DNA from 3 places in the Streptomyces sp. NPDC059003 genome. Region 2 is predicted to be linked to each of the others. Evidence: riboswitches for the same ligand, from Rfam matches in the RefSeq annotation. Region 2 holds a riboswitch; each other region holds the start of a gene.
The links. A riboswitch is a leader RNA that binds a small molecule or an ion and turns the genes downstream of it on or off. The one in region 2 is predicted to bind cobalamin.

Region 1: another riboswitch for cobalamin. It lies ahead of ACFWZ5_RS42455 (hypothetical protein); the one in region 2 lies ahead of ACFWZ5_RS42220 (ABC transporter substrate-binding protein).
Region 3: another riboswitch for cobalamin. It lies ahead of ACFWZ5_RS29140 (ABC transporter substrate-binding protein); the one in region 2 lies ahead of ACFWZ5_RS42220 (ABC transporter substrate-binding protein).

Annotation. Positions count from the first base shown of each region.
Region 1 covers NZ_JBHYJH010000256.1:2,286-9,316, forward strand. The annotation lists gene ACFWZ5_RS42440 (ECF transporter S component) at 1-805, opposite strand, end outside; gene ACFWZ5_RS42445 (ABC transporter ATP-binding protein) at 865-2,469, opposite strand; gene ACFWZ5_RS42450 (CbiQ family ECF transporter T component) at 2,466-3,578, opposite strand; gene ACFWZ5_RS42455 (hypothetical protein) at 3,575-4,618, opposite strand; cobalamin riboswitch at 4,797-4,961, opposite strand; gene ACFWZ5_RS42460 (YbhB/YbcL family Raf kinase inhibitor-like protein) at 5,020-5,472, opposite strand; gene ACFWZ5_RS42465 (GlsB/YeaQ/YmgE family stress response membrane protein) at 5,538-5,801, opposite strand; gene ACFWZ5_RS42470 (VOC family protein) at 6,065-6,451, shown strand; gene ACFWZ5_RS42475 (DUF6479 family protein) at 6,448-6,747, shown strand; gene ACFWZ5_RS42480 (DUF779 domain-containing protein) at 6,878-7,031, shown strand, end outside.
Region 2 covers NZ_JBHYJH010000250.1:1,932-8,962, forward strand. The annotation lists gene ACFWZ5_RS42210 (ABC transporter ATP-binding protein) at 1-576, opposite strand, end outside; gene ACFWZ5_RS42215 (FecCD family ABC transporter permease) at 573-1,586, opposite strand; gene ACFWZ5_RS42220 (ABC transporter substrate-binding protein) at 1,730-2,695, opposite strand; cobalamin riboswitch at 2,738-2,892, opposite strand; gene ACFWZ5_RS42225 (Mov34/MPN/PAD-1 family protein) at 2,856-3,278, opposite strand; gene ACFWZ5_RS42230 (amino acid permease) at 3,373-4,881, opposite strand; gene ACFWZ5_RS42235 (DUF2017 domain-containing protein) at 5,225-5,824, opposite strand; gene clpS (ATP-dependent Clp protease adapter ClpS) at 5,836-6,153, opposite strand; gene ACFWZ5_RS42245 (nicotinate phosphoribosyltransferase) at 6,232-7,031, shown strand, end outside.
Region 3 covers NZ_JBHYJH010000099.1:14,308-21,338, reverse strand. The annotation lists gene ACFWZ5_RS29145 (FecCD family ABC transporter permease) at 1-703, opposite strand, end outside; gene ACFWZ5_RS29140 (ABC transporter substrate-binding protein) at 766-1,782, opposite strand; cobalamin riboswitch at 1,874-2,058, opposite strand; gene ACFWZ5_RS29135 (VOC family protein) at 2,072-2,509, opposite strand; gene ACFWZ5_RS29130 (helix-turn-helix domain-containing protein) at 2,515-3,387, opposite strand; gene ACFWZ5_RS29125 (haloacid dehalogenase-like hydrolase) at 3,562-4,728, shown strand; gene ACFWZ5_RS29120 (DUF2252 domain-containing protein) at 4,755-6,092, opposite strand; gene ACFWZ5_RS29115 (hypothetical protein) at 6,369-6,704, opposite strand; gene ACFWZ5_RS29110 (arsenate reductase family protein) at 6,871-7,031, shown strand, end outside.

The DNA of each region.
Region 1 (7,031 bases), on a different contig from region 2:
GCAGGACGGCGAGGACGGCGGGGCCGAGCGTGACGATGGCGACGAGGTTGGTGAGCGCCCGGCCGGTGTCCCAGCCGAACGTGGACGTGACGAGCGTGAAGACGGCGAAGCGGTGCAGGTTCTCGCCGACGGACGCGCCCGCCACGAAGGAGAGGTCGGTGTCCGTGCCCGCGGTGAACGGCCAGAACCACATGTTCAGGAGGAAGCCGAAGGCGTACGCGACGACGATCCCGTACGCCGCGAGCAGGGCGATCTCGGCGCGGCCCGTCACCCGCCGGGGCAGCAGTCCCGCGCCGAGCCCGATCCACCCGGAGGCGATCATCTGGAACGGCAGCCAGGGCCCGACCCCCGCGGTCAGCAGCGCGGACGCGAACAGCGAGGTGCAGCCGAGCACGAAGCCGAACCCGGGCCCGAAGACCCGGCCCGCGAGGACGAGCAGGAAGAAGACGGTCTCGATGCCCGCCGTGCCCGCGCCGAGCGGCCTGAGCCCGGCGTTGACGGCGGACAGGACGCCCAGCATCGCCAGGGCCTTGGTGTCGATGCCGCCCGACGACATCTCGGCGAGCACGACGGCGAGCAGCACCGGCATCGTCAGGATGAAGATGAGCGGCGCGTCGGCGGTGTGCGCGGTCGCGGCCGGCCCGGGGGCGACGAACAGCGGCCAGAAGAACATGGCGAGGCCCGCGACGCTCGCGAGGGTGAGGACGACGGCGGTGCGCGCGCGGATCGGCAGCGCGGGCACCCGTGGGCGGCGGCTGCCGATGCGGCCCCGGAGGCTACTGATACGGCCTCGGCCGGTGCTCACACGGCCACGGCGGGTGCTCATACGGCCGCGGCGGGTCCTCATACGGCCGCGAAGGGTGCTCATACGGCCTCCAGTGCGGTGCGCACCTGCTCGACGGTGAGCCACTCCTGCGGGCTGAGCACCTTCGCGACCTGGGGCGCGAACGCGGGCGACGAGACGACCACGTCGGCCGTCGGCCCGTCGGCGACGGTCTCGCCCTCCGCCATGACGACGACGCGGTCGGCGGCGCGCGCGGTGAACTCCACGTCGTGCGTGGCGACCACGACGGCCCGGCCCTCGGCGGCCAAGCGCCGGATGACGCGGGTGAAGGCCTCCTTGGCGTGGTAGTCGAGGCCGCGCGTCGGCTCGTCGAGGAGGACCACGCCGGGCGCGGCGGCGAGCTGGACGGCCAGGACGAGGGCGAGCTGCTGGCCCTCCGACAGGTCGCGCGGGTGCCGCTCGCCGGGGATGCCGGGCGCGAGCGAGTCGAGCAGCGCGCGGCAGGTGCCGTCGGCGGCGTCCGACTCGCGGTCGGCCTGCGCGCACTCGGCGTCGACGGTGTGCAGGTACAGCAGGTCGCTCGCGGTCTGCGGGACGAGTCCGACGAGCGCGCGGGCCTTGCGGGCCGCCACCTTGCCGGGGTCGGTGCCGCGCACGTCGACGCGGCCCGAGCGGCGGGGGCCCGAGCCCTGGAGCGCCCAGAGCAGCGACGACTTGCCCGAGCCGTTGCGGCCCATGAGGGCGGTGACCTCGCCGCCCGCGAGGTCCAGGTCCAGCTCGCGTACGGCGACGGTGTCGGCGTACGCGACGGTGATCCGGCGGGCGGACAGGGCCGGTTCGCCGCGCGCGGCCGCGGGCGTTGCGGGGGTGCGGCCGGTGAGGCGGGTGCGCAGGTCGGGGGCGCGGCGGCGGGCGTCGCGCACGGACAGCGGCAGCGGCTCCCAGCCCGCGAGCCGCCCGAGGTGGACGACGGGCGGCGCGACGTCGCTGTCGCGCATCAGCTCGGCGGGGTCGCCCTCGCGGACGTGCCCGTCGCCCGTCACCTGCACGAGCCGGTCGGCGTACTGCAGGACCCGCTCCATGCGGTGCTCGGCGACCAGGACCGTGGTGCCGAGGTCGTGGACGAGCCGGGTGATCGCGGCGAGCACGTCCTCGGCGGCGGTGGGGTCGAGCGCGGACGTCGGCTCGTCGAGGACCAGGACCTTCGGGTGGGCGGTGAGGACGGAGCCGATGGCGACGCGCTGCTGCTGGCCGCCGGAGAGGCCGCGCAGGGCGCGGTGGCGCAGGTCCGCGATGCCGAGCAGGTCCAGGGTCTCCTCGACGCGCTTGCGCATCACCGCCGCGGGGACGGCCAACTGCTCCATGCCGTACGCGAGTTCCTCCTCGACGGTGTCGGTCACGAACCCGGCCAGCGGGTCCTGGCCGACGACGCCGACGACGTGGGCGAACTCCTGCGGCGGCACGTCGGCGGTGCTGACGCCGTCGACGCTGACGCGGCCCTGGAGGTGGCCGCCGGTGAAGTGCGGCACGAGGCCGTTGACGGCGCCGAGCAGCGTGGACTTGCCGACGCCGGTGCGCCCGGTGACGAGGCACAGCTCGCCCTCGCCGACGTGCAGGGTGACGTCGCGCAGGGCGGGCGCGCCCGTGTCCGGGTAGGTGAAGGTGACGTGGTCGAAGCGGATCACGCGGTGGCCTCTCTGCCCGGTGCGGTGGCGCGGGGCGGCGCGGGGGCGAGCCACGCCGGGAGGGCACCGGCCACGGCGGCGAGCGCGGGCAGCGCGGTCACTTCGGGCCAGGCCGGCGGGGACAGCGAGGGGTAGAGCGACGCGGCGTCGGTGCGGGACACCACGTACATCAGGACGGCGGCGCCGACGCCGGACGCGGCGACGGCCCACTCGGCGCCGCGCCACGGGTCGGGCCGGTACGTGCTGCGCCTGACGCGCCGGCCGCCGAGGACGAACCCGCACCCGGCCAGGGCGAGTCCGGCGAGCAGCAGCGGTGTGCCGAGGTAGAACGGCGTGCTCGCGCCCATCGCGCCGTAGAGCCCGCCACACACGCCGAGCAGCCCGGCGATGACCAGGGTGCCGGTGAACAGCCGGGTGCGCGGGGCGACGCGGCCGGTGTGGCCGTAGCCGTGCGAGGCCATCGCGGCGGCCAGGGCGAGGGAGCGGTTCATGGCGTCCTCGAGGACCGGGATGACGATGCCGCGCAGCGCGCCGATGCCGCGTACGCCCTTCCTGGCCACGCCGCCGCGCAGCAGCCTGGCCCGGCGCACCCGCTGCACGCTCTCGACGAGCTGCGGTGCGACGGTGAGCGTGACGACGACGGACGTGCCGACCTCGTACAGCGCGCCGGGCAGCGCCTTGAGCATCCGCTTGGGGTTGGCGAGCGCGTTGGCGGCGCCGACGCACACCACCATGGTGGCCAGACGCAGACCGTCGTACAGGCCGCCGAGCAGCTGTTCGGCGGCCACCGGGCCGAACAGGCGGACCCCCGCGGCCCATGCGGGCAGCGGGATCTGCGGCAGGGTGAACAGGACCGTGTCGCCCTGGCCGCCGCCGAAGACGATCCGGAAGGCGACGCGCATCACGACGATGAACGCGCCGAGGCTCAGATACATCCGGAAGGCGAGGGCCCACGGGGCGTCGTCGCGCCGCTGGGCGACCACGAATCCGACCGCGGACAGGATCAGGACGAGCAGCACGGGGTTGGCGGTGCGGCTCGCCGTGGCGGCCATGCCGAGCGCCCACAGCCACCACGCGCCCGGGTGCACCGCGCGGGCCGGAGCGGTCACGGCGTGGTGTCCGCGCCGCGGGAACGGCGGCGCCAGGCCGTCACTCCTCCGGCGGCCGCGAGGGCCACGGCGGCCGCCCCGCCGACGACCGTGCCCATGGGCACGCCCTTGTCCTTGCTGGCCTGCACGGTCCGCTGGTCCTCGCCACCGGTCCAGTCGGCGGCTTCGGTCGGGGTGGGCGCGGGGCCGGAACGTCCGGACGGGGAGGGCGGGTTGGGCTTCTTGCCGCCGGTGTCCTTGGTGTCGCTCCCCTTGCCCTTCTTGGACTTCTTGGACTTCTTGGACTTCTTGGATTTCTCGGGCTTCTTGTCCTGCCCACCGTGCCTGTCGCCCTTGGCTCCGGGCGGCGGCTCCAGGCCGCCGCCGTCGGCGGGAGGCCGTGCGCCGTTGCCGTCGCCGGGGCTCTCGGGCGGTGCGGGGCGGCCCGGCGCGTCGGGGGCCCCGTGGTCCGAGCCACCGCCGCCCGGACGGCCACCGCCGCCCCCTCCTCCCGGGCGCCCGCCGCCACCGGTCCCGGGAGCGGTCGACGGCCGCCGGGGCGCGACGCGCGGTGCCGGGGCCCGGCCCTCGCTCCGGTTGAGGGAGAACGACCAGCCCTCGAAGCTGCCCTTGGGCGGGGTGCGGTAGGTGGCGCCGTACTGGCTGTAGGTCCAGCGGCCGCCGTTGGACGCGTGCCAGTACGACCAGTACGCCTTGGTCGGCGGGGTGTCGATGCACGGCTCGCGTTCGGTGCCCGGCTTGCCCTCCAGGCGGCAGATGAACGACTCGCCCCAGCGGTTGGTGCCGGTGACGTCGATGCCCGCGTCCTTCAGGGCGGCGAGGCCGGTCTCCTGGGAGCCCACCGCGCAGCGCACGATGGTGGTCCCGCCCAGTTCCCGGAAGTCGACGACGACGGTGACGCCGTTGCCGTTCGGGCAGAAGCCCGGGCGGCCGCGGCCGGTGTCCACCGCGGACGCGGGGGCGGCCCGGCCGAGCCCGAGCCCGGCCGTCGCGAGCAGCAGCCCGAGCAGGGCGGCGAACGTCCGTCTCGCACCGGCCATTTCAAGTGCCCTTCGGCTCGGGGCCCGCACCGGGACCCCGCGCACCGCCGCTCCCGGTGCCGCGCGGACGGACCGCGTCGCACGAACAGACCCCTGACGCGCGTTCCGAACGGAAGCGGCAGGGGCCGAAGAACCGGTGCAGGGCTCAGGGCTCCACGCTGCAGACCATGACAGTGAGAAGCAGTGCACGTAGCGCGCCGGGCGGCCCGACTCGCAGCGACGCCTGAGCGCGCTGCACACGGTTGCAGGTCAGTGCCGGATTCCCACCGGCTTTCCCCAGTCGCGTACGCATGAAGTTGTCGAAGGTGTCCGCCCCCGCCACAGCGGGAGCACGCGCATCGTAGGCCCGGTTTGTTGAAACGCGCCAGGGTTTGCGGCCTGTGACTCCGGCCACCGCGCGGTCAGCGCTGGTACAGGCCCACGAGGGTGCCGCTGCCCACGTGCTGGCGGTCGACGGCGGCGTGCACCTCGTCCGCCGTCGCGTCCTCGGGGAGCGACACCGGCGCCGGGAGGGCGTAGAGGCGGAAGAAGTACCGGTGCGGCTCGTCGCCCGCCGGAGGGTGCGGGCCGCTCCAGCCGTCCTCGCCGAAGTCGTTGCGGTGCACGTGCGCGGGCGGCTGCGGCGCACCGGCGTCGAGGCCCTCGACGCGCGGGTCGAGCCCGGTCATGAGCCAGTGGACGAAGGTCCCTTGCGGCGCGTCGGGGTCCTCGCACAGGAGCACCAGCTCCGCCGCGTCGTCCGGCACTCCGGACCAGGTCAGCGGCGGTGGGACGTTGTCGCCCTCCCGTGCGTGGCGCGGCGGGATCGGGGCGTGGTCGTGGAACGCGGAGCTCTTGAGTTCGATGTCGGTCATGCGCGCCGCAGTACCCACGTACGGGCCCGGCATGCACACGGTCGCCCCCAGGGGCGCGCAGTCACTCAGCGGCGCAGCTTCACCTTCGACAGCGCGGCCACGCCGAGGGCGGCGAGCGCGACCTGGATGAGGCACTCGGCCCAGTCGACGCCTTCCGTGTCGGCCACGTCCAGGCCCGACGCGATGGCCGTGCCGACGAGTGCCGCCACGATGCCGACGACGACGGTCCACAGGATGCCGATGCGCTGCCGTCCCGGTACGGCGAGGCGGCCGAGCACCCCGATGACGGCGCCGATCAGGATCGCGCTGATGAGTCCCGAAATCTCCATCACTGCCCCTTGCTAGCAGTATCTCTCGACGGTGGGCCTCGACGGTGGGCCCTGACTTCGGGCGCGAGCGCGAGAGGCCCGCGCCCAAAGCACCTCACTCCCCGTGGCCTCCCAGCCGCCGCACCGGGTCCCCCGGGCCCGTGACCGCAAACACGCCGCGCGCCGCGCGCGGCCGACTTGCTCCGCGGCGGCCGGGGTACTCGTCGTCCGCCCGGCTCACCGAGCCGGCACCACCCGGCCCCTACGGCACTGTGAGGCGGACCATGGCCATCGTCGACACCTGCATCCTCGTCCTCGACTCCGGCGAGCCGGAGCAACTCGCCGCGTTCTACGGCGGGCTGCTGGGCGGTGACGTCGACTTCAACCCACGGGACGACCGGTTCGAGATCACCGGCGAGTCCGGTACGCGCATGGGCTTCCGCCGCGACACGGGGTTCACGCCGCCGAGCTGGCCGCGGCCCGACGACTCCCACCAGACGCACCTCGAACTCCTCGTCCCCAAGGGGGACATGGACGCCGCGGAGCGCGAGGTCATCTCCGGGGGCGCACGGCCCATCGACACCAATCCGCAGGGCGGCGGTGCGGACGTACGGCTGTACTCGGACCCGGCCGGGCACACCTTCGCGCTCCGGGAAGGAGGGTCGCAGTGAGGGAACTCGCCGCTCAGCACGGGCCCGCGCTCGCCGCGTTCGCGCTCGGTCTCCTGGTCGCCGGGGCACTGACGTGGGCCGTCTGGCTCGGCATCCGGGTCCGCAGGCGGGAGCCGCCCCGGCCGCGCCCCGAGGAACAGCCGCGGCTGCCGGACGGCGGCCCCGTCCGCGAGGTCCGGGAGCACCGCGAGCCCGAAGAGGTGCCGACGGACGGCCCGCCGCTGACTCCCCATCAGCTCAAGGGACGGGGCACCACGGGCAGCAAACGCGGCGGGCCGCAGCAGGACGAGCACTGACGCCCCCGGCCCCACCGGACGGCGGCGCGGTCGCCGCCCGCAACCTCCTCGCAACGTCCCGGGGCGTTGACTGGGGCGACCGCGTCCGCAGCGGTCCCGTGACCGCGTATCCGGAGGAGACCGAGCGCCCATGGCCGACACCGCGCCCACGCCTGATCCCCCGCGCGTCGAGCTGACCCCCGCCGCCGCTGACCTGGTGCGGCGCCTCAGTGAGTCCCACGGGCCGCTGATGTTCCATCAGTCGGGCGGCTGCTGCGACGGCAGCGCGCCCATGTGCTACCCGG
Region 2 (7,031 bases):
GGCCAGGAGGTTGGCGGTGCCGAGGTCGCGGACCAGGCCGAGGATCTCCAGCTGGTGCCGCACGTCGAGGTGGTTCGTCGGCTCGTCGAGGACGAGTACGTCCGGCTGCTGCACCAACGCCCTCGCCATCAGGGCGCGTTGGCGCTCGCCGCCGGAGAGGCCCGCGAAGATCCGCCCCGCGAGGTCCGCGGCGCCCACGCGCGCCAGGGCGGCGCCGACCAGTTCCTCGTCGGCGGCCGTGTCCGCCTCCCAGAAGCGCTTGTGCGGGGAGCGGCCCATGGCGACGATCTGGCGCACGGTGAGCTCGAAGCCGGCCTGGGTGTCCTGCGGGAGCGTGGCGATCCGGCGCGCACGGGCCTTGGGGCCCGCGTCGGCCAGGTCGGCGCCGTCGAGCAGCACCCGGCCCGCGCTGGGTCTGAGCGCCCCGTACACACAGCGCAGGAGCGTCGTCTTGCCGCTGCCGTTGGGGCCGACGAGGCCGACGGTCTCGCCTGCGGAGACGGTGAGTGAGACGGCGTCGACGAGCCGACGGCCCGACGGGATCTCGTACGAGAGGTCTTCGGCGCGGAGCCTCACGCTGCCGCTCCTTCCTGTGTCTTGTTCCGGCGCAGCAGCCACAGGAAGAACGGGCCGCCCGTCAGTGCCGTCAGGACTCCCACCGGCAGGTCCTGCGGCGCCGCCACCGTGCGCGCCGCGAGGTCCGCGGTCACCAGGAACGCCGCGCCCATCAGCGCCGCCACCGGGAGCAGCGCGCGGTGCGCGGCGCCCACCAGCATGCGGGCCGCGTGCGGCACCATCAGGCCGACGAAGCCGATGGCCCCGCTGTACGCGACGAGCGCGCCCGTCAGGAGCGAGGCGAGGACGAAGACGCCCGCCCGGAACCGGGCCGTGTCCAGGCCGAGGACCGTCGCGCCCTCGTCGCCGACGAGGAGCAGGTCGAGCGGGCGGGCCAGGGCCATGAGCAGCGCCGTGCCGATCACCAGGGCGGTCAGGGGCAGCGCGAGCATGTCCCAGCGGGCGCTGCCGAGGCCGCCGAGCGTCCAGTACAGGACCTCCTTGAGGTGGTCCGCGCGCTCCGCCGTCACCAGGATCAGGCTGGTGAGCGCGGACAGGATGTACGAGACGGCGACGCCCGCGAGGATCAGGCGCCCGGTGGCCACTCCCCCGCCGCCGGTGCGGGCGAGCGCGTACACGACGACCAGCGTCAGGAACGCGCCCACGAACGCGGCGGCCGGGATCGTCACCGTCGTCGCGAGCGCCGTGCCGACGCCGAAGGTGCCGCCCAGGACGATCGCGCCGACCGCGCCGACGGACGCGCCCGAGGAGACGCCGAGCAGGAACGGGTCGGCGAGGGGGTTGCGGACCAGGGCCTGGAGGGTGGCGCCGATGACCGCGAGGCCGGCGCCGACGGCCGCGCCGAGCAGGACTCGGGGGAGGCGGACGTCCAGGACGATGGTGCGGTACGGGGACGGGCCTGTGGCCTTGCCCGTGAGGATGTCGAGCACCTCGGCGGGTGGGATCTTGACTGAGCCGTAGGTCAGCGCGGCGATGCCTGCGGCCGCGAGGGCGATGGTGAGGGTGGCCATGACTGTGGCGTAGCGGAGGGTGCGGGTGGGTGGGGCCTCGCGGGTGCGCCCCTGGCCCGCCCCTTCCCGAACCAGGGGGCCAGCCCCCTGGCACCCCCGTTCATCGCGCTTCGCGCTCGTCCTCAAACGCCGGACGGGCTGCATTAGAGCTGCTCCGACAGCTTCTTCACCGCCGCCGGTGCCCTGACCCCGAGGACCACGTCCGACAGGGGCAGGACCGCGAAGCGCTTGTTCTTGATGGCGGGGACGTCGCGCAGGGCCGGGTCGGTCAGGAGGCGCTTCTTCTTCTGGGCGACCGTCGTCGCGCCGTAGTCGTAGATGAGGATGACGTCGGGGCGGCGGTCGACCACCGTTTCCCAGGAGGCGTCGCCGAAGGACTTGTCGAGGTCGGACATGACGTTGCGGGCGCCCGCGCGCTCGATGATCTCGTTGCCGATGCCGCGGCCGCCCGCGGTGAACGCGGTCTTGTCGCCGCTGTCGTAGACGAAGACGGACGGGCGCTTGCGGTCCTTGGCGGCCTTGGACTTCTCGGCGGCCAGGGTGGCCTTCGCCGCGCGCACCCAGCGCTCGGCGCGGTCGCGGACGCCGAAGGTGGCGCCGGTCTCGCGCACCTCGCGGTAGAGGTCGTCCATCGTGACGGGCTTCTTGGCGCAGCCCTCGACGTTGAGGCGGGTGTTGATCCCGGACTTGGCGAGGGCGTCCCGGCTGCGGCCGTCGCTCGCGTTGAAGGCGCTGGCGTAGCCGCCGTACACGAAGTCGGGGTTCGCGGCGAGCAGCTGCTCGTACGAGGGGTACTCCTTGGCGAGCACCGGGCGCGACGCGTACGCCTTCGCGTACTTCGGGAGGACCTTGTCGTCGAGGTAGGCGGTGCCCGCGATGCGGTCCTTCAGGCCCAGTTCGAGGAGGATCTCCGTGGCGTGCTGGTTCATGGGGACGGCGCGCTCGGGCGGTGCCTTGTACGTCGTCCGCACACCGCAGTTGGTGACGGTGTACGGGAATCCGGCGGCCTTGGGCGCGGGTTTGCCGGAGTCCTTGTCCGAGTCGGACGCCGAGCAGGCGGTGAGCGGCAGCAGGATCGCCGCCGCGGCGAGCAGCACGCGGGTGCGCATGGGTGCGGGCCTCCTCAGGGGATTTCCGCGTCCCCTGTGCGAAGTGGGCGTGGGGCGGCAGGTCAGTTCCTGGCTGGCGGGCACGCGTGCCCGGTCACAGTGGCGGGACCGCGCCGGATTCGCACCGGCTTCCTGGGTCCTGCCGCCTCAAAGGTCGGCTTCAGTATGCCTGGACGACCTGGACGTCCTCCTCGGTGACCTCGCCGTCCACGATGCGGAAGGAGCGGAACTGGAAGGGTCCCGCGTCGTCGGCGTCGGCGGTCGAGACGAGGACGTAGTGGGCGCCCGGCTCGTTGGCGTAACTGATGTCGGTGCGGGAGGGGTAGGCCTCCGTGGCCGTGTGCGAGTGGTAGATCACGACCGGCTCCTCGTCGCGGTCGTCGAGCTCGCGGTAGAGCTTGAGCAGGTCGGCGGAGTCGAACTCGTAGAACGTGGGCGAGCGGGCCGCGTTCAGCATCGGGACGAACCGCTCGGGGCGGTCACTGCCCGCCGGGCCCGCGACGACGCCGCACGCCTCGTCGGGGTGGTCCTTGCGCGCGTGCGCCACGATCTGGTCGTGCAGGGCCTGGGTGATGGTCAGCATGCCGGCCAGGATATGCAGCCCAGGCGTACGAAGGGGCCGCCGCGTACCAGCATGTGGTACGTGACGGCCCGCATCGTGGGCAAGTGCCCGGAGGTCAGTCCTTGGTGACCGGGGTGGCGGACTCGACGGCGGGGCCGCCGTGCTCGCGCTTCTTGAAGGCAGCCGCCTCCGGGTTGCGGCTCTTCAGGACCAGGTAGGACACGCACAGGATGGCGGCCCAGATCGGGGCGCAGTACAGGGAGATCCGCGCGTCCTTGTCGATGCCCATCATCACGATGACCATGGCGATGAAGGCGAGCGCGAACCAGCTGGTGTACGGGGCGCCCGGGGCGCGGAACGTGGACTGGGGCAGGATGCCCGCGTCGGCCTTGCGGCGGTAGTTGATCTGGGAGACCAGGATCATGATCCAGGCCCACATGCCGGAGATGGTGGCGAAGGAGACGACGTAGTTGAACGCCTCGCCGGGCCACTGGTAGTTGATCCACACGCCGACGAGCATCAGCGCGGCGGACGCGGTGGTGCCGACGAGCGGCAGGCCGTTCTTGGTGAGCTTGGTGAAGAACTTCGGGCCCTGGCCGTTGAGCGCGAGGTCGCGCAGCATGCGGCCGGTGGAGTACATGCCCGAGTTGCAGGAGGAGAGCGCGGCGGTCAGGACCACGAAGTTCACGATCGCGGCACCGATGCCGAGGCCCATCTTCTCGAAGGCGGCGACGAACGGGGAGACGCCGGGCTGGAAGGCCGTCCACGGCACGACCGAGAGGATCATGATCAGGGCGCCGACGTAGAAGACGGCGATGCGCCACGGCACGGTGTTGATCGCCTTGGGCAGGGTCTTCTTCGGGTCCTTGGACTCACCCGCGGTGACGCCGACCAGCTCCACGGCCAGGAAGGCGAACATCACGATCTGGAGGGTCATCAGCGTGTTGCCGATGCCGTTGGGGAAGAAGCCGCCGTTGTCCCACAGGTGCGACACGGACGCGGTGTCACCGGCGTCGGAGAAGCCGATGGTGAGGATGCCGGCGCAGATCAGAATCATGCCGATGATGGCGGTGACCTTGACCATGGAGAACCAGAACTCCAGCTCGCCGAAGAGCTTCACGGAGATCAGGTTGGCGCCGTACAGGATGACGGTGAAGATCAGCGCGTAGGCCCATTGGGGAATGGAGCCATGGGTCCAGTACTGCATGTACTGGGCGGCCGCGGTGACTTCCGTGATGCCCGTGACGACCCAGAAGAGCCAGTACGTCCAGCCGGTCACGAACCCGAAGAAGGGGCCCACGAACTCGCGCGCGTACTCGGAGAACGAGCCCGAGACGGGCCGGTACATGAGGAGCTCGCCGAGCGCCCGCATGATGAAGAAGATCACGAGGCCCGCGATCGCGTACGCGAGGATGAGGCTCGGGCCCGCCTTGTGAATGGCCTTGCCCGCGCCGAGGAACAGGCCGGTGCCGATGGCACCGCCGATCGCGATCATCTGGATCTGCCGGGCGCCGAGCCCGCGCTGATAACCCTCGTTGTCGCCGGACGGGCCTGCTGAACCAGCCGCCGCGGCCTCGTTGCCGACTCGCTCGTCGCCGTGTTCTTCGACCTGCACTGAGGTCATGGTGACGCCTTTCTCCATGCTGATCCGCGCCGCGAACTGCGGTTTCGCCGCGGACCAGGTCGTGATCCCCCGGATGGTGATGGAGTGCCGCCGACGGTCTGTCGGCCCCTGGCGCCCTCGGTGAACATGGGTGGCGTCACCGAGCGGTCGAGAACATTTATCACGACCGTCACAGTGATCGAATGAGCCATCCGTGACCTACGCCACAGGAAGAAGCGGACAAAACGCCCTTCGATCGACATAGCGGGGCATCGAGGTGACCTGATCGTTATCCGGATTTGAGGATCCGCTGAGCGAACGGCCGCGATCTTCAAGCGGGCGTCACGGGAGCGTCAGGAAACCGTCACGCCATCAGCGTCTCGACGAGGGTCTCCTGCAGCCCTCCCAGCCACAGATAGGCCATCACCATCGGCTTGCGCGGATCGGAGTCCGGCAGGCGGTACAGGACCTCGGTGTCGTCCTCGTCGGTCACCTCGAGCCGGGTGCCGATCGCGAGCCGCAGGTCGTTGAGCGCGCCGAGCCAGCGCCGCGAGTCGTCGGCCGACAGCTTCAGGACGGCGCCGCCCTCGCCCGCCACCGTCAGGGCGTCGAGCGAGCGGACGACCGCGAGGGCGTCGTCGCGCTTGCGGGCCCGCAGGTCGTTCTCGGTGAAGCGGCGGAACTCCGCGGAGTACGCCCGCAGTTCCTCCGCGTCGCCGCCCTCGCTGCCGGGGCCGCCGTACGCGTCCGGGAGCAGGCGCATCAGCACCGGGTCGGCGGGCGGCTCGCTCGGACCCTCGGCGAACAGCTCGGCGAAGGGGTCGCCGTCGGCGCCCGCCGGCTCGTCGCCCGGGCCGATCAGCTCCAGGAGCTGCACGGCGAGCGAGCGGATGATCGAGATCTCGACCTCGTCGAGCGCGACGGCCGCGCCGCCCCCGGGGATCGGTTCAAAGTGTCCTGGCATCAGTCGCGTCGCTACTTCCGGTCCTGCTGAAGGGTGGCCCACAGTCCATAGCCGTGCATCGCCTGCACGTCGCGCTCCATCTCCTCGCGGGTACCCGCGGAGACGACGGCCCGGCCCTTGTGGTGCACGTCGAGCATCAGCTTCGTGGCCTTGTCCTTCGAGTAGCCGAAGTACGTCTGGAAGACATAGGTCACGTAGCTCATCAAGTTGACCGGGTCGTTGTGCACGAGCGTGATCCAGGGAACGTCCGGCTCGGGGACCGCGAAGGTCTCCTCTTCCGCGTCCGGGCGTGTGATCTCTACAGGAGCCGCGCTACTCACCCGTCCCATGCTGCCACCCGCAAGGGCCCACCGCACAAACGGGCCCCTGAAATCGTCAGAGTGACGAGATGCGGGTAGCATCCTCCTATGAACTCTGGGGAGCATGACCTGGGGCTGCCGGTCGACGTGCCGTCGACCGCGCTCTTCACGGATCACTACGAGTTGACGATGCTGCAGGGCACCCTCAAGTCGGGCGCCGCGCACCGGCGGTCCGTGTTCGAGGTCTTCACACGCAGACTGCCCGAGGGCCGCCGCTACGGCGTGGTCGGCGGCACCGGGCGGGTCCTGGACGCCGTCGAGAACTTCCGCTTCGACGCCGACGTCCTCGCCTTCCTGCGCGAGCGCCGCGTCGTGGACGAGCCGACCCTCCAGTGGCTGGCCTCGTACCGCTTCAGCGGGGACATCTGGGGCTACCCGGAGGGCGAGGTGTACTTCCCGGGCTCGCCGATCCTGCGGGTCGAGGGCACCTTCGCGGAGTGCGTGCTCCTGGAGACCGTGATCCTGTCGATCCTCAACCACGACTCGGCGATCGCCGCCGCCGCGTCCCGCATGGCCTCCGCCGCGGGCGGCCGGCCGCTGATCGAGATGGGCGCGCGCCGCACCCACGAGCTCGCGGCGGTGGCCGCGTCCCGCGCCGCGTACGTCGGCGGCTTCACCACCACCTCGGACCTCGCCGCGGGCTTCCGCTACGGCATCCCGACCGTCGGCACCTCCGCCCACTCCTTCACCCTCGTGCACGACAGCGAGCGCGACGCCTTCCGCGCGCAGGTGGACTCGCTCGGGCGCGGCACGACGCTGCTCGTCGACACCTATGACGTGGGCGAGGCGGTCCGCATGGCCGTGGAGATCGCCGGGCCCGAGCTCGGCGCCGTCCGCATCGACTCCGG
Region 3 (7,031 bases), on a different contig from region 2:
CGTCCTCGCCGAAGGCGAACGCGTCGAGCGTACGGGCATGGGCGAGGCAGACCGCGAGGACGACGACGAGCACCGCCGCGCACGCCGCCACGTCCGGCCAGCCCGCCCCGCTCAGCGAGCCGAGCAGCCAGAACAGGACACCGCGCGTCGTCTCCGCGTCCGCCGACGTCAGGACGATGAAGGACGTGACGGAGGAGAACAGCTGCATCGCCGCCACGCCGCACAGGACCACGCGGTCCGTCGTGCCGCCCAGGGCCCGGCTGAGCAGGAGGACGAACGCGAAGGAGCACAGGGCGCCGGCGAACGCCCCGGTGGACAGCGTGAGGACGCCCCCGCCGACGCCGAGGACCACCACCGCGACGGCGCCCGTGGACGCCCCGGAGGACACGCCGAGGACGAACGGGTCCGCGAGCGGGTTGCGCAGCAGCGACTGCAGGACCGCACCGCACACGGCGAGGCCCGCGCCGCACACGCCCGCGAGCAGGGTGCGCGGCATGCGCAGGTTCCAGACGATGCCGTCGCGCAGCGGGGTCAGGCGCGGCTCGCCCCAGCCGAGGTGCGCGGCCACCGCCGCCCACACGTCGGGGACGGAGATGTCGGCCGGGCCGATGGTGACGGCGACCGCCACGGACAGGAGGAGCACCGCGAGCCCCGCCGCCCACAGCAGCCCCGCGCGCCACGCTCCCCCCGCCCCCTCACGCACGGCCGCCCCCTCACGCACGGCGCCCCCCTCACGCACGGCGTCCCCCTCGCGCACGGCGGCGCTCACCGCGCCAGGCCGAACTTCCGCAGCCCCGCGGCGACTTGTTCGATGCCGTCGACCGTGCGGATCGTCGGGTTCAGGGCCTGGCCGCTGAGCAGGACGTACCGCTTCTTCTTCACCGCCGTGAGGTTCTTCGTGACGGGGTTGGACTCCAGGAACGCGATCTTCTGCCGGGCGCTCTCCGCCGACTGGGCCTTGCGGGTGAGGTCGCCGACGACCAGGACGTCCGGGTCGCGGTCCACCACCGTCTCCCAGTTGACCTGGGGCCACTCGGCGCGGGTGTCGGCGAAGGCGTTGCGTACGCCGAGGGTGCGCGTGATGACGCCGGGCGCACCGCAGCAGCCCGCGATGTAGGGGGCCTTGGAGTCGGAGAACCAGTACAGGACGGACGCCTTGGAGGACCTGACCGTGCGGGCCGCCTTGGCGGTGCGGGCCTTGAGGTCCGCGACGAGCCGCTCGCCGCGCGCCTCGACGTCGAAGATCCTGGCCAGGTCGCGGATCTCGCCGTAGACGGTCTCCATGGTGAGCGTCCGCACGCGCTTGCCGTCGCCGTCGCCGGAGTTGTCCTTGCCCGCGCAGTCGGTGGGCGAGACGTAGACGGGCACGCCGAGTTCGGCGAACTTGGCGCGGTCGGCCACGCCGCCCTTGCCCACGGTGTAGAGGAAGGACGCGCTGACGAAGTCGGGCTCCTTGGAGAGGACCTTCTCCAGGGACGGGTAGCGGTCGGCGAGCCGGTCGACCTTCGCGTTGGCCTTCTTCAGGTTCGGGCGGACGGGGTCGGTCCAGGTGCCGGTGCCTGCCATGCGGTCGGCGAGGCCGAGGGAGAGGAGGATCTCGGTGGAGCCCTGGTCGAGGGAGACCGCGCGCCGGGGCGGGGACTTCACGTGGACCTTCTCGCCACAGGCGGTGACGGTCACCGGATAGCCGTCGGCCCCGGCCCGGTCGTCGTCCCGCGCGGCGGGGCCGCCGCAGGCCGTGACGAGGACGAGGCCCGCGGCGAGCAGGGCCGGAAGGCGCACGCGACGTACGCGAAGAACGGGTGAGGGCACAGGACTTCCCGGGTCTCATGGCTCATACGCGGAGCCTGGTCTGCGAAACCCCGCCACCCGGCGCGCGGACGGCGGTGCCAGCAGGTCTTCGGACTCGGGTTCGTCCGGACGGGCCGCCTTCCCGGGCGCATGGAACGCCCAGTGGCCGTCGGCCCGCCCGTCCCCCTCACCGCTGCGCGTCAGCTCCGGATTCCCACCGGATTCCCCGACCCAGGTGTGGGTGCGACTGGCGTGCGCAAGCTATCACCCCGGCCGAGCGTCACGGCTGGTCGGGGCGGGGTTCGCCGCGGTACGTGCCGAAGGACCACTTGTTGCCCTCGGGGTCGGCGACGATGAACTCGCGGCTGCCGTACGGCTGGTCCTCGATCTCGCGGACGACCCGCACGCCGGCGTCCGTGAGGCGGCGGTAGAGGGCGTCGACGTGGTCCGTGACGACGTACGCGCCGAACGTCCCCGGCTCCCGGCACCGGTCGGTCGCCTTCGGGTCGTGGCTGCCGAGCATGACGCCGCCGCCTTCGGGCCAGTCGAGCTGGGCGTGGGCGACGCGGCCGCCGTCCTCGTACACGGCGGTGCGCAGGAAGCCGACGGTGTCGACGAGGAAGTCGATCAGGGCGGGGGCGTCGTGAGCCATGAAGGTGGGCCAGATGTCCGGAGCGCGCAGGTTCTTACCGGTCTGAGGTGTTTCGGTGGTGTTCATGGGCCTCAGTCTTCGCCGTTGCGGTGTCCCCCGGCTTGGATATTCCGGCACTCTTCGGCCAGCCAGGCGCTCGGGCTGAGCTCCGTGTACTGGTGGAAGTCCCGTACCAGGTGGGAGTGGTCGTAGTAGCCGCTGTCGGCGGCGACGCGGGCGAGGTCCAGGGGCGCGCCCGCGGCGAAGGAGCGGACCACGCGCGCCTTCGCGTGCTGGAAGCGCATCAGGCGGGCGGCCTGCTTGGGGGTGACGCCGGTCTCGGCGCGGAAGAGGGCGGACAGGCGGCGCTCGCTGAGCGCGACGTGCGCGGCGAGGCCCCGCAGGGTGCCCGCGCCCCGGTGCCGGGCGAGCCAGGCCCAGGCCTCGGCGACCTCGGGCCGCACCCCGCCCACGTACCCGGCGTCGGCCACGCGGCGCGCCAGGTAGGCGTTGAGGCGCCCGAACCGCTCGTCCCAGCCGTCGGCCGCGCACAGCTGCTCGCGCACGTCGGCGACCATCCGCCCGAGGACGTCCGTGCCGTCGGTGACGAGCCGCCCGGTCAGCTCGGCGGCGGGCAGGCCGAGGAGCGCGCGGGCCGCGAGGGGGTGCAGGGCCAGCTGGATGCCCGCCTCGTGCTCGGGCTGAACCACGTACGCGGGGCTCTGGTGCAGGCCGCCGACGACGATCTCGGTGCGGGCGGCGCCCGGGCCCGTGGCCTGGCCGGGGGTGGAGCCGGTGACGACGGGGCCGTCGAGCGAGAAGATCAGCGTCAGATACGGGGACGGCAGGCCGCGGTGCAGCGCGGGCCGCTGGCCGCGGGTGCGATAGCCCACGGCGGACACGACGAGGCCGCCCTGCTCCGGCGGGAGCACGGCACGGACGAACTCGCGCGACGCGGGGTCCATGGGTCCATTGTGGTGCGCCCCCGCGGGGTCCGCGCGGGCCCTCGGCTACCCGCGCCGGGCTGTCCCATGCCCGGCACGCACGGTGACATCGCTCATGGGATTCCGGGGCCCCGCCCTCGTAGCATGACCCGCCGCTCCGCTCGGGGCGGACCTCGCATCCAGGGAACGGAAACCATGGCTACACGGGCAAAGAGCGGTGCAAAGACCGGCGCGACGTACAAGCCGGTGCTCCTCGGCGCGGCGGGGGCGCTCGCGGCGGCGGTGTTCGCGGGCGGCGCGGTGTGGCCGGGCGCGGACGCCGACGCGGCCGCGAAGGCGCCGGACTTCGCCCGTACCGCCGCGGCCAGCCTGAAGCACTGGCCGAAGCCGGTCGCCGCGAAGCTCGGCAAGGTCATCGCCGCGCACGAGGACAAGGGCGCGTACGCCGTCTTCGACGCGGACAACACGACGTACCGCCACGACCTGGAGGAGGCGCTGCTTCCGTTCCTGGAGATGAAGGGCGTCCTGACGCGGGAGTCGATGGCCCCGTCCCTGAAGGTCATCCCGTTCAAGGACACGGCCGGGCACAAGGAGAGCCTGTACAGCTACTACAACCGGCTGTGCGAGGTCGACGACCAGGTCTGCTACCCGTGGGCGGCACAGATCTTCTCCGGCTTCACGCTGAAGCAGCTCAAGGGGTACGTCGACGAGCTCCTGGCGTACGACAAGCCGATCCCGGCGACGTACTACGAGAACGGGAAGGTGACGAAGACCGAGGTCGAGCGGCCGGAGTTCTTCCCCGGGATGCGGGAGCTGTACAAGTCGCTGCGCGCGCACGGCATCGAGGTGTACGTGGTGAGCGCGGCGAGCGAGGACCTGGTGCGGATGGTGCTCGCCGACCCGAAGTACGGGTACGGCGTGAAGCCGCAGAACGTCATCGGCGTCGGGCTCCAGCTGAAGGACCGGAAGACGGGCCGTGTCACCAGCTCCCGCAAGGAGATCGCGGAGGGCCGCTTCACGCCCAAGGACCGGAAGCGGCTCGCGAAGTACGAGCTGACGCCGAACCTGTGGGCGCCGCTGACCTGGTACCAGGGCAAGCCCGCGGCGATCTCCACGTACATCGACGAGTGGAAGAAGCCGGTCCTCGTCGCCGGTGACACGCCGGTGAGCGACGGCCCGATGCTGTTCCACTCGGCGGACGTGCGGCACGGGGGTGTCCGCGTGTGGGTCAACCGCAAGGAGAAGTACCTGCGGCAGCTCGACGGGATGAAGCGGGAGAACGCGGCGCGCCAGCGGGAGTTGGGGCAGCCCGTGACGGCGGACAAGCGGTGGCTGACGGTGACGCCGGAGCAGATCGGCTAGGCCGTATCCGCAAAGTCCCCCCGGGTTCACCCGGTGCTCGCCGCGATCACGCCTGCGGCTATCGCGCTCGTCAGGGCCTCGTGGTCCTTGGCGTTCTGCGTGGCGTAACGGCTCGCGAAGGACGCTATCGCCCGGTCGAAGGTGTCGCTGCCGCCCAGGTACGCGGCGATCGCGATGCGGTCGCCGGAGCGGGCGTGGGCGCGGGCGAGGGCGGAGCCGCAGAGGCGGGCGTAGCCGAGGAGTTCGGCGGGGCCGAGGTCGGCGATGTCGACGGAGCCCTTCATGTCGCGGAGCTGGCGCCAGTAGTAGGCGCGGCCCTGGGGTCCCGTCATCCAGCCGAGGAAGATGTCGCCCGCGGCCTGCAGCAGACGCTGGCCGGAGACGACGCGGTGGCCGGGGTGGACGTAGGGGCCGGACGGCAGGTGCTCCTCGAGGACCGACCGGACGGCTTCCTTGATCTGGAGGAACAGCGGGTCGCCGGAGTCGCGGCCGGTGAGCAGCACGATGAAGCAGCGGGTGCCGACGCTGCCGACGCCGACGACCTTGCGCGCGGCGTCGACGAAGCGGTAGCGGTCGAGGAGCAGGCGGCGCTCCTCGGCGAGGGTGGAGCGGTAGTCGCCGAAGATCTTGCGCAGGGCCGCCATGTCGGGGGCGCCCGCGGGTTCGAGCAGGGGCGGGTCGTGGATGATGCGGCGGTGCCCGTCGACGAGTTCGGTGAGCTTGCCGAGGGCCTGGAGGCTGGTGCGGCGGCGGGCGCGGTCGAGGCGCTCGGCGGTGCGGCGGCGGTCGCGGGCGGACGCGATCAGGGGCAGCAGGTCGTCGGTGTCGATGCGTTCGTACCAGACGTCGAGTTCGCCCTTGCGGGCCAGGCGGCGGATGCCCTTGCGGTACGCAGTGACGGCGGCGAGCGCCGCGTCGTGGGCCTTGTCGTCGCCGTGCCCGGTCTCGTGGGCGGCCACGGCGACGCTGGCGGCGAGCCGTTTGACGTCCCACTCGAAGGGGCCGGGGTAGGTCTCGTCGAAGTCGTTGAGGTCGAACAGGAGCCGGCGTTCGGGCGAGGCGAACACGCCGAAGTTCAGCAGGTGGGCGTCGCCGCAGAGCTGGACGGTCAGGCCGGTGTGCCGCTGGGCGGCGAGGTCGCCCGCCATGACGGCGGCGGCGCCGCGCAGGAAGGCGAAGGGCGAGGCGGACATCCGGCCGTAGCGGATGGGCAGCAGGTCGTGGAGGCGGTCGGCGGCCTGCCGTTCGAGGACGGCGACCGGGTCGGGGCGGTCGGCCGAGGGGATCCAGGCGCCGTGCGACGAGCGGGAGGCGCGCTTGCGGGCCGCCCTGCCCCGCTCCGCGCGCTCGGCCGGCGTGCTCATGGCGATCCCCTCTCTGCCCCTCTCTCGCGCCTCTAGAGCAGCAAATGCGGCGGGGGGCGTGCGCGCATGCCGGGTCCGCCGAACGGGTGATCGGTGCGGGTGCGGGGCCCTAACGGGGGGTTCCCCAATCCCGCCCCTTCCCGACCTGGGGGCTCCGCCCCCAGACCCCCGCTCCTCAAACGCCGGAGGGGCTGAATCCTGCCGGAAGATCCAGCCCGTCCGGCGTTTGAGGACGAGCGCGCAGCGCGGATAAAAGGGGTCCAAGGGGCGGAGCCCCTAGCGCGAGTACCGGATCAGCGCTCGCACCATGTGGCACGTCGTGTCCGACGGCGGGTGGATGCCCACCGTCTCCGCCATCGACCGTATCCGCGCGTTGGACGCCTGGTTCGCCACGTACACCCCCGTGTCGAGCAGCGCGATGGCGAGCCGCATGGCCTTGAGGCGGCGGTTGTGCGTGATGTACCAGTCGCGCGGCCGGCCGGGCGGCAGCGGCCGCTTGGCCAGCGGCACGTACGGCATGTCGAGGAGCGCCGGCTGCGTCGCACGGCGGCGGTTCGTGGTCTTCCGGGAGCGAGGGGCGGTGTGCTGGGACGGGACTGCGGCAGCGGGCACAGGCATCCTCCTGTCGCGGTGGGGAACCCTCGCGGGCCCCCTCGAACATTGCTTCCATTCTACGTCCCGGCACTGACAACGGCCGCTGCCAAGAACGGCAATCTCCCCTGGCCAGAAGGGGTTTGAGGGTCCGTGGGACGGATGGTTCAGGGGTAGCGTGTGCGGCATGGAGATCTGGATCAACCCCACCTGTTCGAAGTGCCGCGGCGCCCTCACGCTGCTCGACGCCGAGGGCGCCGACTACACGGTGCGCCGCTACCTGGAGGACGTGCCGACCGCCGACGAGATCCGCGCCGTGCTCGGCAGGCTCGGCCTCGAACCCTGGGA